DNA from 3 places in the Ensifer sp. NPDC090286 genome. Region 1 is predicted to be linked to each of the others. Evidence: riboswitches for the same ligand, from Rfam matches in the RefSeq annotation. Region 1 holds a riboswitch; each other region holds the start of a gene.
What was found. A riboswitch is a leader RNA that binds a small molecule or an ion and turns the genes downstream of it on or off. The one in region 1 is predicted to bind cobalamin.
Positions count from the first base shown of each region.

Region 2: it holds a riboswitch for cobalamin, as region 1 does, so the genes downstream of both, ACIQUG_RS16485 (aromatic ring-hydroxylating dioxygenase subunit alpha) here and ACIQUG_RS05355 (DUF1636 family protein) in region 1, are expected to answer to the same signal.
Region 3: it holds a riboswitch for cobalamin, as region 1 does, so the genes downstream of both, bluB (5,6-dimethylbenzimidazole synthase) here and ACIQUG_RS05355 (DUF1636 family protein) in region 1, are expected to answer to the same signal.

Region 1 is NZ_JBIVYF010000001.1:1,089,367-1,094,536, forward strand. Features, by position in the region: gene ACIQUG_RS05345 (ABC transporter substrate-binding protein) at 1-812, opposite strand, end outside; gene ACIQUG_RS05350 (ABC transporter ATP-binding protein) at 809-1,612, opposite strand; gene ACIQUG_RS05355 (DUF1636 family protein) at 1,635-2,048, opposite strand; cobalamin riboswitch at 2,153-2,369, opposite strand; gene ACIQUG_RS05360 (RidA family protein) at 2,554-3,030, opposite strand; gene aspT (aspartate-alanine antiporter) at 3,516-5,170, shown strand, end outside.
Region 2 is NZ_JBIVYF010000003.1:249,458-254,627, reverse strand. Features, by position in the region: gene ACIQUG_RS16495 (L-threonylcarbamoyladenylate synthase) at 1-846, opposite strand, end outside; gene ACIQUG_RS16490 (DUF6656 family protein) at 924-1,523, opposite strand; cobalamin riboswitch at 1,841-2,042, shown strand; gene ACIQUG_RS16485 (aromatic ring-hydroxylating dioxygenase subunit alpha) at 2,146-3,390, shown strand; gene ACIQUG_RS16480 (2Fe-2S iron-sulfur cluster-binding protein) at 3,392-4,486, shown strand; partial or broken gene ACIQUG_RS16475 (glycoside hydrolase family 25 protein) at 4,708-5,170, opposite strand, start outside.
Region 3 is NZ_JBIVYF010000001.1:844,925-850,094, forward strand. Features, by position in the region: gene ACIQUG_RS04160 (DUF2865 domain-containing protein) at 1-962, shown strand, start outside; gene bluB (5,6-dimethylbenzimidazole synthase) at 975-1,670, opposite strand; cobalamin riboswitch at 1,716-1,929, opposite strand; gene ACIQUG_RS04170 (SDR family oxidoreductase) at 2,012-2,824, opposite strand; gene ACIQUG_RS04175 (phytanoyl-CoA dioxygenase family protein) at 2,914-4,107, opposite strand; gene ACIQUG_RS04180 (LacI family DNA-binding transcriptional regulator) at 4,211-5,170, shown strand, end outside.

The DNA.
Region 1 (5,170 bases):
TTCATGAAGGCGATCTTGTCCTCGGCCTTCACCTCGCCGTAGTTGACGACGACCACCACTTCCGGATTGCGCTCGATCACCGGCTCCCAGGAGATCTCCACCCAGCTCTTTTCAACATCGTCCATGATGTTGGCGCCGCCGGCGGCCTCGATCATCGCCGTCGGAATGCCGAAGCGGCCGGACGTGAAGGGCTTTTCCTCGCCTGAATCATAGACGAAGACCCGTGTCGGCTTTGCCTTGCCGGCGTTCGCCTTGGTGATCTCGGCAAGTTGGCGGCGGTAGCCGTCGACCAGCGTCTCGGCGCGATCCTCGACGCCGAAAATGCGGCCGAGATTGAGAAGATCGACGAACATGTCGTCCATCGTCGGCTTTGCCTTGGCCATCACGTGGATGCAGGATTCGGTCAGCTCGTAGACGCCGATCTTGAAGGGCGCCAAGGTTTCGGGCGTGACCTCGCCGCCGACCTTCATGCCGTAGTTCCAGCCGGCAAAGAAGAAGTCGGCATCGGCGTTGAGCAGCACTTCCTTGGTCGGATACTTCTCCGAAAGCTCCGGCAGTTCCTTGACGCCTTCGCGCAGCTTCTCGTCCAGCGTCTTCCAGCCGGAAACGCCGGTATAGCCGACCATGCGATCCTGCAGCCTCAGCGCCAGCATCATCTCCACCAGGTTGACGTCGTTGGCGATCGCGCGCTGCGGCGCCGCGTCGAAGGTCACTTCGCGGTTGCAGCTCTTGACCGTGACCGGATAGGCGAGCGCCGGCGTGGCGGCGGCAAGCACGAAAAGAAGGGAAAACGGGGCAATATTGATCTTCATGAAATAGATCCCTGTCGAGGAAGTGAAAAGGAAAAGCGGGCGCCGCCGGCGGCGGCATTGTGAACGGTGGCAGTGACGCCGAAGGCGGCCGAAAGTTCGCCGGGGCTGAGCACCTCTTCGGGTGTGCCGAAGGCCGTCAGCCGCCCGGCGGTCAGGATCGCGACGTCGGTCGCAAACTCGGCGGCGAGATTGATGTCGTGCAGCGTCGAGACGATCGTCAGCTTCAACGTCTGCAGCAACTCGAGGATTTCGAGCTGGTGACGGATGTCGAGATGGTTGGTCGGCTCGTCGAGGATGATGATGCGCGGCTCCTGCGCCAGCGCACGGGCAATCAGCACCCGCTGCTTCTCACCGCCCGAAAGCGTGGAGAACTGGCGACCGGCAAGATGCGCGAGATCGAGATGCGCCAGCGCATGCTGCACCCGATCGCGGTCGAAATCGCTCCAGCCGCTCAAGCCTTCCCGCCGCGGAATGCGCCCCATCATCACGACGTCGCGCACGCTGAAGGGAAAGTCCCCGGGCATTTCCTGCAGGACGACGGCGATCGTCCTTGCCGCCTCGCGCGCCGAGATCGACCAGAGATCGATGCCATCGACCGAAACACGGCCGGCGTTCGGCTGCACCGCCCGGTAGAGGCAGCGCAGAAGCGAGGTCTTGCCGGCACCGTTCGGCCCCAGGATCGCAAGCCGGCTGCCCGCCGCGATCGAAAAGCCGATGTCCTTGACCAGCGTCAGCCCCGCGCGTGGCCCCCAGTGAAGGCCCTCGACCTTGAGTGCCGCTCCCGTCGCCGTGCAGCTCATGGGTTGATCCCTCCCTGCGCCCTCATTGGAAGTGCCCGCCGAGGTCTTCGGAAACGAGCATCGCTGCGGGGATGCGGGCAAGTGTCTTGCCTTTCAGCCCGCGTGGCCGCTCGGCCGCCCGCGTCATGCCATCGCCACGCTCCGCATAGGTTGTGGCAAAGCGTACGAGATCTTCGATATCCTCTTCCGGCGAGACGTCGCCGAAGAGATAGGTTGCCTTCCCCGTCGCCTGGAAGGCAATGGTGCAGGGCCGCGTGCAGGCCGCCATGCACACCGTGCCGGCAATCGAGAAGTCACGATCGAGCGGCGCGCCAAGCGCGGCAATGCTGCCGTTCAGCCGCTTGATCAGCTCGGCACCGGGCGCGCAGGGGCCACCGGTGAAGCGGCAATCGGTGCAGACCGTTATCTTGTGCTGTCGGAAATTCGGCTCAGCCATTCCTGCCCTCCGCCGGACTGACGGCAAGAGATGGCGAAACGGCAGAAGGACGGATAGCCGTCGTGCGAAAGCCAGTTCTTTTCCATCGGAACACCCCGTCCGTTGTGGTTGATCGGTTCGATGGCAGGTCTCCTGGCTCGCGGGTCGTGGCGCATCCACGTCTTCCCGGCTTATCGCCAGTGACATGGTGTGAATGCGCTTTCCGCTCACAGTTGCGGGGGCAGCCACGGTCTCGGCCCCATCAGGGTCGTCCGTTCCGTGTTCCCTTTTCAGCCGCCTCCGCATTGTCGCGGACGCAGCACCATCACCGCCTTCCTCGCATGAATCGGCAGGGGAGACAACCGCACGGCACAGGCGGGAAGGATCTATCAACATGCGGCGTATCGTCATGCGCAGTTTGTTATTAAATAACATTACATAACGCAAGCCGAAAATTGAGCGCCGGACACGATCCGACGCCCAACAGACGAAATCCGCCTTACGGCCGGCAGGCGGCCGTGCCGCCTCAGAACTCCGGCGGAAAGAGCTCGGCCGTCAGCGTCACCGCCACCGCTGCGTTGCCCGGCAGGTTGCGCACGCCGCAGACGGAGCGGATATGGCCCGCCCTTTCGCCAAAGGCGGCAGCCAGAAACTCGGAGGCGCCGTCGAGCACCTTCGGGTGGTCGAGGAAATCCTCGGTGCAGGCGACATGCCCCTCCAGCCGGACGATCTGGCGAATGCGCTCGAAACGGCCGAGATGTTCGTGGATCTGCGCCAGCGCATTGAGCACCGCCAGCTCGGCCGCCTTGCGCCCCTCGTCGATCGTCACCTCGCGCCCGAGCAGCCCCGTATGGACGAAGCGCCCGTCGAGCAGCGGCCCCTGCATCGAGACATGAAGCATCTCGCCCGCCTCGATCACCGCGCGGTAGGCGCCGAGCGGCTTCGGCGGCGTTGGAAGCTGAACGCCTAGCGCCCCCAGCCTACGGATAACCTCATCCATCATTGCTCCCCCCTCCTCGTCACCTTACGAACCGGCCGCGCTTGCGCAGACGATGCCGCGTTTCATCTCGACCCTCGAAGTTCTGTCGCCCCTATCGCAAGCAGAAAGGCCCACCGTTCCTTGCGCCTCCAGCCGTATGTTCAAGCATAGCCAAGAGAAAGCGCCTCATGCCTCACGTTGCGAGATAACATTACGAATTACAACACCAGAGTTGAAGTGCCGGCGCGACCCGGCCGCGCGCATCCGTGTTTCGATCGCATGCGGGGGACGCATCGCGGCGCCCGCCAAGCGCGCAGCCCAAGTAAAACCGCTGAAATGTAACATACGTTACGCTCACGTAACCCTATGGCGGTTGAGAATTTCGACGACCGAGGCAACAATTGCCGGGATTAAGATTGGGCATCGACACGATCCGGAAACAAGCTCAACTTAGCCGCGCAGATCCCAAAATGAAGTGATGGCAATTCAACTTTCTGAAGGGGACAGCAGTGAATCCCATCGATTTCTTCGTCGACACGCTTCGGACCTATCCGCCCGTCGCCATCTTCCTTGCCCTCGGCATCGGTTTCCTGATCGGCCCCATCAAGGTCGCGGGCTTCAACCTGGGCAATGTCACCGCCACGCTTCTGGCGGGTGTTCTCATCGGGCAGCTGGGCATCCAGGTTTCCGGTGATCTGAAATCAACCCTGTTCCTGATCTTCCTGTTCGCCGTCGGCTATGGCGTCGGCCCGCAATTCGTGCGGGGCCTTAGCACGGACGGACCCAAGCAGATCGCCTTTGCGCTCTCGGTCCTCGTGCTCTGCCTCATCGTTCCCTATCTCTGCGCGCTAATCGCCGGGCTTCCGCTCGGCTACGGCGCCGGCATGTATGCCGGTTCGCAGACGATTTCGGCGGCTATCGGCGTCGCCACGGACCAGATCAACTCGCTGGGGCTCACACCGGAACAGGCCAAGACCTTCTCCGACCAGATCCCGATCGCCTACGCGGTCACCTATATCTGGGGCACGATCGGCTCGGCGATCATCCTCGCCCAACTCGGTCCGAAGCTTCTCGGCATCGACCTGCCGGCGGCCTGCCGGGAATACGAGGCCAAGCTCGGCGGCGGCACATCCAGCAGCGAGCCCGGCATCACCAGCGCCTACCACGATTTCGGTCTTCGGGCCTATCGCGTCGACGAGGCGAGCGGGCTCACCGGAACGCCCGTGAAGGACATCCTTCCCGGCATCCGCGTCTTCGTCGAGCGCCTGCGGCGCGGCAGCCAGATCATCGAGGCCGATGGCAACACCGTGTTGCTGCCGGGTGACGTCGTCGCCTTCTCGGGCCGACGTTCCCTGCTCGTCGAGAATCTCGATTCGAAGCTTGTCGAGGTCGAGGACAAGGAACTTCTGAACGCCGAAGCCGAAGTCCTCGATGTCTACGTCACCAGCAAGGCGCTCGCCGGCAAGACGCTTGCGGAAGTCAGCACGATGGACTGGGCGCGCGGCGTCTATGCCCGCAAGATCATCCGTTCGCTGGTCGAGATCCCGGTCTTGCCCGGGACCACCGTCGAGCGCGGCGACATCGTCACCATCGGCGGGGCCAAGCGGCATGTCGAAGCGGCGATCAAGGCGCTCGGCTTTGCCGATCGACCTGTCGAGACGACAGACATCGCCTTCCTCGGCTGGGGGCTTTTCATCGGTGCAATGGTTGGCGCCCTGACCATTACGATCGGCGGCATCCCGATCGGTCTTTCGACCTCTGGCGGCGCACTGCTGGCCGGTCTCGTGCTCGGCTGGCTGCGCACCACCTACCCGGCCTTCGGGCGGATCCCGTCGCCGGCGCTCTGGCTGATGAACACGCTCGGCCTCAACATCTTCATCGCCGTCGTCGGCATCGGCGCCGGCCCGGGCTTCGTCGCGGGTCTTCAGGAGGTCGGCATATCGCTGTTCATCTGGGGCGTGGTGGCAACCTCGATCCCGATGATCGCCTCGGTGCTCATCGGCCACTACGTCTTCAAGTTCCACCCGGCGATCCTGTTTGGCGCCTGCGCCGGGGTCAGGACGACGACGGCAGCGCTCGGCATGATCCAGGAGGCCGCCAAGAGCAAGGTGCCGGCACTCGGCTACGGCATGCCCTACGCCATCGGCAACACGCTGCTCACCAT
Region 2 (5,170 bases), on a different contig from region 1:
ATTGGCGGCGGCTTCGCGCAGATTGCCAGTCGGACTGAGGTCGAGAACGATGGCCGCCTGTTCCTCGCCGGCAATCCGATTGCCGCCGAAACGGATCAAGGCTTCGCCGGCATGCACCTCGGCGGCATCGAGCCGCACCGCAGCGCCGGGCGCATAATGCGAGGCAAGCATGCCCGGCGCCTCGATCGTCGCTCCCGCCGCCTCCGGCCGGATCACCGGACGGCCGAGGAGGCGTTCGATCTCGGCAGCATCGAGGCCACCCGGCCGAAGCAGCCGGATCTCGTCGCCATCGACCTTGATGATCGTCGATTCAAGGCCGATCTGGGCCTGGCCGGCGTCGAGGATCAGCTTCAATTTTCCACCGAGATCGGCCTCGACATGGGCCGCACTGGTCGGACTGATCTTTCCCGAGGTATTGGCGCTGGGCGCGGCCAATGGCCGCCCGAAGCGGCCTATAACCCGGCGGGAGAAACCGTCGGGCATGCGGATGCCGAGCGTGTCGAGGCCGGCGGACGCCAGCGCATGAACCGTGCTGTCGGCGCGCTGCCGAAGGATCAGCGTCAGCGGGCCGGGCCAGAAGGCTTCGGCCAGTTGACGGGAAACCGGATCGAAGTGCACGTGGGCTTCGGCCATCGCCATGTCGGAGACATGCGAGATCAGCGGATTGAAGCGCGGGCGCCCCTTCATCTCGTAGATGCGGCTGATCGCATCAGGATTGGTGGCGTCGGCGGCGAGGCCGTAGACGGTCTCGGTCGGAATGGCGACCGGCTCGCCTTCGGCAAGAACGGCGCAGGCACGCGCGATCGCGCGGTCCGGTTCCCTATCCGTATCGATGATCTCAGCCATGCCGTTTCCTTTCCGACGCTTCCTTAACGGACGCACCGGAAAAACAGAACGATTTTCTTTGAGGCAACCGGCTCGGCTCAGAGGCTGCGGATGATGCGGCGCAACGCGTCGTCCTTGGCACCGAGCATCAGCACGTTTTTCAGCGCGACCTTGGGATCGTCGGTGCGAAACAGCAGACCGTTGTCACGAAAATTGCGGTTGATGACCATTTGGCCGGCTTCCGCGCCCGGTTCGATGGCGACGGCGAAATACATGCGCGAATAGCCGGGTTGGATGCCTTCGAAAAAATGCGTCTCGTGGCCGAGGTCGCAGTAGAAGTTGGCGAAGTAGAAGGACCAAGTGATGTCCTTGGAGGGCGTAACCGGCGTGCGCGCCGCCGTCACGTGACAGTAGCCGAGATGCGGCCGGCCGACGAGCGTGCGGTGGAAGATCATCTTCGGGAACTGGATCGAGGTGTGAAAGCCGTTGATCCGCTTATGGGTCGTGTCGCCGGCGGTGTTGAGCTTCTTGCCCGTCCTGTCCGCAACTTCCTCATAGCTCAGGTAGCGCCGTTCGCTCGGCACCCATTGCCTGCGATTGATCCGGCCCGTGCGCAGGAATTCGGTATGAACCGCCGTCTTCGGCGGGATTGTCGGCGGCGCCTCGGCTGCCGCGTCGTAGTATCTCAACTTTGCCATGATCGTCAGCGCGCCATCTGCCTGCCTGCAGGACCTCTCTCGTCCGCCGGCTAGGCTAGCGGCTCATGGTTAATGAATGATTGCCTGCTGGCTGCATCATGAGTGTTCCCTATCTGACGGGATGTCGCAAACGGGCGAAGCTTTCCCGCGTCTGCGCCGCCCGCGCCGCAAAAGGCGGCAAATGCCCAACATGTGAGCTATCTATATGTTTGTAGTGTAAAAATTCTAAGACAGGCGCCGTTGATGGCGGTTTTTCCCGTGTCGTCATTCTGGAATTGGATGTCGCTATCCGGCAGCTGCCAGGGCGGTTTCCGCGATTACATATCCTTACTCAAGGTGCCGTCTTCGAAGAGAAGGCGGAGAATTGGGAAGCCGGTCAAATCCCGGCGCTGCCCCCGCAACGGTGGTGGAGCGAAAGCCTCGGCAAAGGCCACTGGACGGTTCGTCCGGGAAGGCGCCGGGCTGGTCCGAAGGGACCGCTCCTGAGCCCGGAAACCAGCCTTGACGGACATAACCGTAACGGGTTGCGGCGGGCAGCCGGATCGGAGCCGACAACGCATGGGCGTGTGCCCGTGCGGGTTCCTGTCCTGCCTCTCCAAGACATGGCGCATGAGGACAGGACATGGAAACCAGAAACGATATGCTTCGAAAGCTGAAGGGCCGGCGCGACGGCTACAGCCTCGATCGGGCCTTCTACATCGATCCCGACTACTATCGGCAGGATCTGGAAAACATCTGGTACAAGGATTGGCTGTTCATCGGCCATGACTGCGAGATCCCGCGGGCCGGCAATTATTTCACCGTCCAGGTCGGCGACTACCCCGTTGTCATCACCCGCGATCGCCAGGGCACGATCCGGGCATTGCACAACTCCTGCCGCCATCGCGGCTCGCGCGTCTGCACGCAACAGAAGGGCTCGTCGGCCAAGCTCGTCTGTCCCTATCACCAGTGGACCTACGAACTCGACGGCTCGCTGCTCTTCGCCCGGCAGATGGGGGAGGATTTCGACAAGGCAGCCCACAGCCTGAAGCCGATCCATTGCGAAACGGTCGGCGGCTACATCTTCATCAACCTGTCGGAAAAGCCGATGGATTTCACCGCGTTCCGCGAGATGGCCTTGCCCTATCTCGCGCCGCACCGGCTCGGCGAAACCAAGGTCGCGTTCGAAAGCACCATCGTCGAGAAGGGCAACTGGAAGCTCGTCTGGGAAAACAACCGCGAATGCTATCATTGCGCCGCCAATCACCCGGAACTCTGCCGCACCTATCCGGAAGCCCCGACCGCGACCGGTGTGCAGGGCGCCAAGGATGATCCCGTGATCGCCGAACATTGGGCGAAATGCGAGGCCGAAGGCTTGCCGAGTGAGTTCAGGATGTCGCCAACCGGCCAGTTCCGCGCCGCCCGCATGCCGCTTGTCGACAATGCCGAAAGCTACACCATGTCGGGCGCGCGCGCCGTCAGGCGGGCTCTGTCGGCCGATGTTTCCCAGAGCCAGATCGGCACGCTTCTGATGTTCCACTACCCGACCACCTGGAACCATGTGCTCGCCGATCACGCCATCACCTTCCGCGTGCTGCCGCTCGGGCCTGAACTTACCCAGGTGACGACGAAGTGGCTGGTCAACAAGGATGCGGTCGAAGGCGTCGATTACCACCTCGAGGAACTGACGCATGTCTGGACCGAGACCAACGATCAGGATCGCCAGATCGTCGAGGAGAATGCCTTCGGCATCCGCTCGCCGGCCTATGAGCCCGGTCCCTATTCGCCCGAGCACGAAGGCGGCGTGATGCAGTTCGTCGAGTGGTACTGCAAGTTCATGGAGCAGCGCCTTTCTGGCGACGCGGCTCCCCTTTCAAGGGTCGCCTGACATGCAGATGGCCTCCTCGTTTCACCATTTCGACGCGCTGCATGTCTGGATCGATCGGCAGCAGATGCTCGAATGCACATCGGCTGTCGTCGAGACCGCCGATGTCATGACCTTCAGCTTCCGAGCCGAAAAGCCCGCCTGGTTCCGCTATCTGCCCGGGCAATTCGTAACGCTCGAACTGCCGGTCGCCGACGAGCCGGTCATGCGCACCTACACGCTGTCGTCGACGCCGTCGCGGCCGCTTTCAATCGCTGTCACGGTGAAGGCGCAGGCCGACAGCATCGGCACCCGCTGGATGTTCGACCACCTGAAGCCGGGCATGAAGCTCCGGGCCTTCGGTCCGCTCGGTGATTTCAGCTTCGTTCGTCATCCCGGCGACAAGTACCTGTTCATCTCGGCCGGCTCCGGCATCACGCCGATGATGTCGATGACGCGCTGGATGGCGGATTGCGTGCCGGAGACGGATGTGACCTTCATCTCCTGCGCGCGTCGTCCGGACGATCTGCTGTTCCGTTCGGAACTGGAAGTGCTCGCCACCCAGATGTCCGGGCTCAACCTCGGCTTTATCGTCGAGGGGCATGAGGCGCGCCACGGTTGGCACGGATTGCGCGGCCGCATCGACGGCGCCAAGCTGCCGCTGCTTGCGCCCGATTTCATGGACCGCACCGTCTTTTGCTGCGGCCCCGAGCCCTTCATGCGCGGCGTGCGCGAGATGCTGAAGACGGCCGGTTTCGACATGGGCCGCTATCACGAGGAGAGCTTCCAGCCGGCGGCAGCACCCGCCGCCGAAGAGATCGCCGTGCGCGCCGGTGCCGGAGACGAGGGCGAGATACAGGCGGCCAAGGTTGCCTTCACCATGAGCGGCAAGGAGGTCGAGGCCAAGCCCGGCCAGACGATCCTGCAGGCGGCGCGCGCCAATGGGGTGCGCATCGGCGCTGCCTGCGAAGGCGGCATCTGCGGCACCTGCCGGGTGATGAAGGTCGCGGGCGAGGTCGAGATGAACCACAATGGCGGCATTCTCGACGACGAGATCGACGAGGGCTACATCCTCGCCTGCTGCTCACGGCCGCTTGGCGACGTCCAGATCGAAGCCTGAGGGCGTCGATGCATGTCGCGAGAGGTGCGCCGCGGTTTTGCAGCAGCGACGTGCATAAAGGATCAGAGCTTAAAGCCTGGCGCGAGATCCTTTTTCACGCGACAGGCTTAGGGCGCGGTGCAGGGGATCGGATTGGCCGAAACGCTTGCCGGGGCGTCGGTGCCGGTCGCCGTTTTCGGGCATGTGCTCTGGGCAGCTTCATTTCCGGCAATCGCCACCTGCAGGGCGCGCTCCTGGCGGGCGAAATCGATCGAGCCGGTCACCATCATGTCGACGCCGCTGCCGGCGCCGCTCGCAGCGTCGGCGCGGCTGACGAGCAGCGGCTCGCTAAACATCGCAGTTGCCCGTGCGACCGCCTGCATGCCCGTTCCCCGCTCGGCTTGGGCGACGAGCATCAGCGGTAGCGGCTTTTCCGGCAGCAAGGCGCCTTGAGCCCAGATCGCTTTCAGGGCCGGCGGCGACATCGCCGCCACATTGACGTCGATGTCGTCAAGCGTTCCCGGCACACGGTAGGGGCATCGGCGCTTTCCGCAGTTGATGCCCGAGGAGAACTGCCACAGCGCGTAACTGTCCCAGTTGCCCATCGGGAAGACCTGGCGGATATCCGGCTTGTAGCGGGCGTACCAGAGTGGCAGACGCGACAGCAGCCGGTGTTTGGCCCGGTGCGCGGCGATGTATTTGGCG
Region 3 (5,170 bases), 240 kb from region 1:
ACTACGTCGCCAGCAATGCCGATGCCCGCGACTATGCAAGCGCAATCTCACGGCAGAACATCGAACTGCGGCGGGCGAAGAACGACCGCCGCCGCGCCGGGTGCGGTGGCGGCAACGCCATCGGCTACGACGGCGGCGACCCCGACACCTGCAGCGGGCTCAACGGTCTCATCGCCGAGATGGAAGACAATCTGCGCATGCTGAAGTCCGAGCGCGAGCAGATCGTCGCCGGCGGCAGCGACGACAGCCGGCGCCGCATCCTCGCTGCACTTGAGATCAACGGTTGCTATGGCGACCGCGAGGAGTTCGCAAGCGTCGAGCCGGACGTGCCGGAAAGCCACCGCAACATCGTTGCCGACCTACCGCCGGACGACGCCTACGGCCCGATGCTCGGACACGGCGAAGACGGCTACGCGCCGCAGGAGCGCTACTATAGCGGCACGCTCAGAACCATGTGCGTGCGCACCTGCGACGGCGCCTTCTTCCCGATCTCGTCCGATGCGACGCCGGCCGATTTCCCACGCGACGAACAGGCCTGCCGGGCCCGCTGCCCAGGGGCTGAGACGGAACTCTATTTCCACGAGCTCAACACGGAAGAGAGCGACAGGATGGTCTCGGCCGTGACCGGCCGTCCCTATACCGAAATGCCCAACGCCTTTGCCTATCGCACCCGCGCCGTCGGCAAGCCCGGCCAGTGCGGCTGCCAGATACCGCAGACCGCCGCAACCACGCCGAAGACGACAGGAACGAAGATCGGCGACGACCAGTCGTCGATCATCGTCATCGAGACGAAGAAGCCGGAAGCGGCGGGCGAGACCGCCAAGGCGCCGCCCGAAGAGCGGCCCTATGATCCGTCGAAGAACAAGGTGCGCGTCGTCGGCCCCACCTACCTGCCGCAGGAAGAAACTGCGATCGACCTCAAGCATCCGAAGGGACCGGCCTATCAGCCGGTCCAGAATTGATCGGGCGAGGCCTTACGCCTTCTCCTTGCTGCATCCCCATCCTTCTTCGAAAACCAGGCCCTCGAGCGGAAGGCGCTGGCGCCAGCCCTTCACGGCGAGTTCCGGCTGCTGATAGAGGCGGTCGACATAGCCGAGGCAGAGCCAGGCGACGATCTCGATATGGTCGGGGATGCCGAGGATCGCCTTGATCTCGGCCTCGTGGAAGATGCTGACCCAGCCGACACCCACCCCTTCGGCCCGCGCTGCAAGCCAGAGGTTCTGCACGGCGCAGACGGTGGAATAGACGTCCATCTGCGGATTGTGGGTACGCCCGAGCACGACAGTGCCGCCGCGCGTGCGGTCGCAGGTGACGCAGATGCTGAGCGGCGCCTTGCGAATGCCTTCGAGCTTCAGCGCGCGATACTTTCCCTGCTGTTCCGCCTCGAACATCAGCGCGGCCTCGTCATTGGCGCGGCGAAACGCCTGCCAGACCCGCTCGCGCGTTTCTTCCGCCCGCACCAGCACGAAGTTCCAGGGCTGCATGAAGCCCACGGACGGGGCGCTGTGCGCCGCCGCCAGCAGACGCCTGATCAGATCATCCGGCAATGGCTCGGGCAGGAATTCATCGCGCACGTCTCGACGTGTCTCGATCGCACGGTAGACGGCCTCCCGCTCTTGCAGCGAAAAGGCACCGGCAGCCGCAAGGCCGCCCTTCGGTTCAGTCAGCATCGTTCGATCCCCAACAATGCGAAAACCTCCCGCCGTCCACGCGGGGTTCGGTCTATCTCGCCAGGCCGGTCTTCTGACTTCGGTTCAACCGATCGCCTCACCTTCCCAGATCGATTGAAGATCCAGTGGCAAAACCTTGAATCAATTCAAGGCTCTCTTAGACGCGATCGTCCCCGTCACAGCGTTGGGCACGTTCCGGAATATCGACCGGATTCCCGATTCTCCCGCTTTCGCGGGCACCTGACGACGGCACTAAGTGCACAGGGAATTGAGAAAGACAAGCGGCGCCAACCGGGCGAAACCGGACGCGCCGCTTTCCACCTGCTTCTTTCTGCCTCGCCTCAGAGCGGAGCGACCGGATGCGGCGAGCCGTCATAGGCGCCCCAGATCGACTGGTCGAAGCAGATCACCGATCCGGTCATCAGCCCGGATTCGGCCGACGACAGGTAGGCGCAGGCACGCGCCACCTCGGCCGGATCGACGAGCCGGCCGAAAGGCTGGCTGGCCGCCGCCTTTTCGAGCCAATCGGCAGCCGCGCCGTGAAACTCGCGCTGTATGCGGTCTTCGCCTTCGGACGCCATCCAGCCGATATTCAGCCCGTTGACGCGGATGCGGTTGCGCAGCAGCGCATAGGCCGTGTTCTTGGTCAGCGTTTCGAGCGCGCCTTTCGACGAGCAATAGGCGGCGATGAAGGGCTGGCCGGCCATCGCCGACATCGAGCCGATGTTGACGATCGTGCCTTCGGTCTTCTCGCGCCGCATGACTTTCACCGCTTCCTGCATCAGGAAGAACGGTGCGCGCACGTTGATCGCGAACATGCGGTCGAAGAGTTCGGGCGTGGTATCGAGGATCGTGCCGCGGTCGGTGATGGCCGCGGCGTTGACCAGCGCATCGACCCGGCCGAATTCGGCGTCGCAAGCGGCGACCACCTTGCGGGCGTCGTCCACCTTCTCCAGATCGGCCTCGACATAGACGACTTTCGCGCCATGTGCCGTGCCGATCTGCTCGGCCCTCGCCCGTCCCTTGGCGGCGTTGCGTCCGCATATGACGATACCCTTGGCGCCGCGCTCGGCGAAAAGGCCAGCAATCGTCGCGCCCAGCCCCTGCGTACCACCGGTAACGATGGCGATCTTGCCCTGCAATTGTCCACTCATCGAATTTCTCCCTCGGAAATGTTCGTTTGAAACGGCTGCGGCACCCGGGTGAAACCACGCCGGGAGCCTGTCAAATGGTAGCCCGCGCGTCAGCTCAGCTTGCGCTTCGCCTGCGCCTCAAGCACCGCTAGAAACTCCTCCTCGCCCGTTCCCGCAGTGAGCGCCTCGCGCATCAATTGCGCCTGCGTCTTCGGCGCCAGCCCGCCGATTGGCGGGTCTCGGTCAAGATTGGTCGGGAACGAGTAGCCTTCGGCACAGGAGGCGATGGCATTGGCCGCTTCCGCCTGCGTCAGCTTGCCGTCCGCCAGCAAGGCCTTCAAGGCCGGATAGAGCGTCGCGCTCATCGTCAGTCGATCGACGGTTTCCATGGCGCGGCCGAAGGCCGAATTCACCTGCAGCAGGTTCGCGACGCGCCGAATATCCTGCGAGCGGTTGGTGCCGGCGGCATGGAAGAGCGCCGGATTGAAGAAGACGACATCGCCTTTTTCGAGCGGTAGCTGCACGTGGTGTGCGTCGAAATAGGCGCGGAACTCCGGCCGGTTGAGCGCCAGATAGCCCGGCACATAGGTTTGGCTATAGGGCAGGAAGAGCGTCGGTCCGCTTTCGAGCGGCATGTCGCAATGGGCAACCGCCCCCTGCAGCGTCAGGACAGGCGAGAGCTTGTGGACATGCGCCGGATACTGCTCGATCACGGCCGCGGTCTGGAAGCCGAGGTGATAGTCCCGGTGCGCCGATTGCGCAGCACCGCCCGGATTGACCCGGTTGACCTGCGCCGTCATCTGGTAGTTCGGCCCGAGCCAGGCCTCGCTGACGAGCGCGATGATGGCATTGCCGTAATAGGCGGCGAAATTCTCCGGTGCGTTCAGGCAGTGCTTTTCCAGCGAGTTCCAGATGCGGTCGTTGGCGCCGGGCTTGGCGAAGTGATCGCCGCCACCGCTGTTGCTGCGATGTTGCTCTTCGATGATGGCGTCGAAGACCCCGCTCGCGACGTCGATTGCCGCCGTATCGGCATAGGCGCGTTTGAAGACCGCGACGCCGGGGCCCGTTGCCAGCACCTCGCAGATTTCCGCCAGAACCGAACGCCGCTCCTCGGCATCGCCGCACGCGGCAATCAGCGCGGCGCTGTCATAGATCAGGACGTTTTTTTCGCAGCCGGAGGCATGGGGATAGTCGGACAGATTGGTCTGGCGTTCGACTTCCGCCCGGAACGCCTCGAGATCACAGGCCTCCTCGGTGAGCCAGACACGGTCGATCCGCTGGCGCGCTTTGTTGTCGGTCTTCATCGCGTTTCCTCCTCTGGAACATCCTGATGAACACGACTATAGGCGGCGGAAAAACATGATATAGAGCAAGAATCCATCAAAAATCCATCAGGAGCACGCAACGATGGCCCATCCGTTTCTGGTCAAGGACATCGCCTTTCAGGCCGGACTCAGCACCGCGACCGTCGATCGTGTGCTCAACGAGCGGCCAGGCGTGCGCCGCCAGACGGAGGCCCGGGTTCGCGCAGCCATCGAGGAACTGGAAAAGCAGCAGGCCGGCCTCGACATCCAGGGACGCAAGTTCGCGATCGATATCGTCATGGAGTCGCCGCAGCGCTTCACCGATGCGGTGCGCCATGCGTTCGAGAGCGAGGCGCTGACCTTCGCGCCCACCGTCTTTCGTTGCCGGTTCCACTTTGCAGAGACAATGCGCCCGCAGGACATCGTGCAACTGCTCGACCGGATCCGGCTGCGCGGAACCGACGGATTGGTGCTGAAGGCGCCAGATGTACCCGAGATCGTCGCCGCCGTCGCCCGCTTCGAGATGGGCGGCACGCCCGTCGTGACGCTGGTAACCGACCTGCCCCATTCGCAGCGGACGGCCTATGCCGGCGCCGACAACCGGGCAGCGGGCGAAACGGCCGCCTACCTCCTCGGCGAGCGCTTTTGCCGAGCGCCGGCAACCGTGCTGGTGACCCTTTCGAGCGGCCGTTTTCGAGGTGAGGAAGAACGAGAGATCGGCTTTCGCCGGGTGCTGCGCGAGCACTATCCGGCAATCCGGATCGTCGAGATCAGCGAAGGCCACGGCCGCGACAGTGAAACCGGGCTCCTGGCCCATGCAGCGCTTTCGGCCAATCCCGATATCAACGCGGCCTATTCGATCGGCGGCGGCAACCGCTCCGTGCTTGCAGCCTTCGAGGGCCTCGAACGCTCCTGCGCGCTCTACATCGCCCATGATCTCGATGAGGACAATCTGGCGCTGCTGCGCGAACGGCGCATTCACTTCGTGCTGCATCACGACCTCCGGACCGATGCACGCACCGCCTTTCGCACGATGATGCTGCGGCCGGGCGCCCAGGCGCCG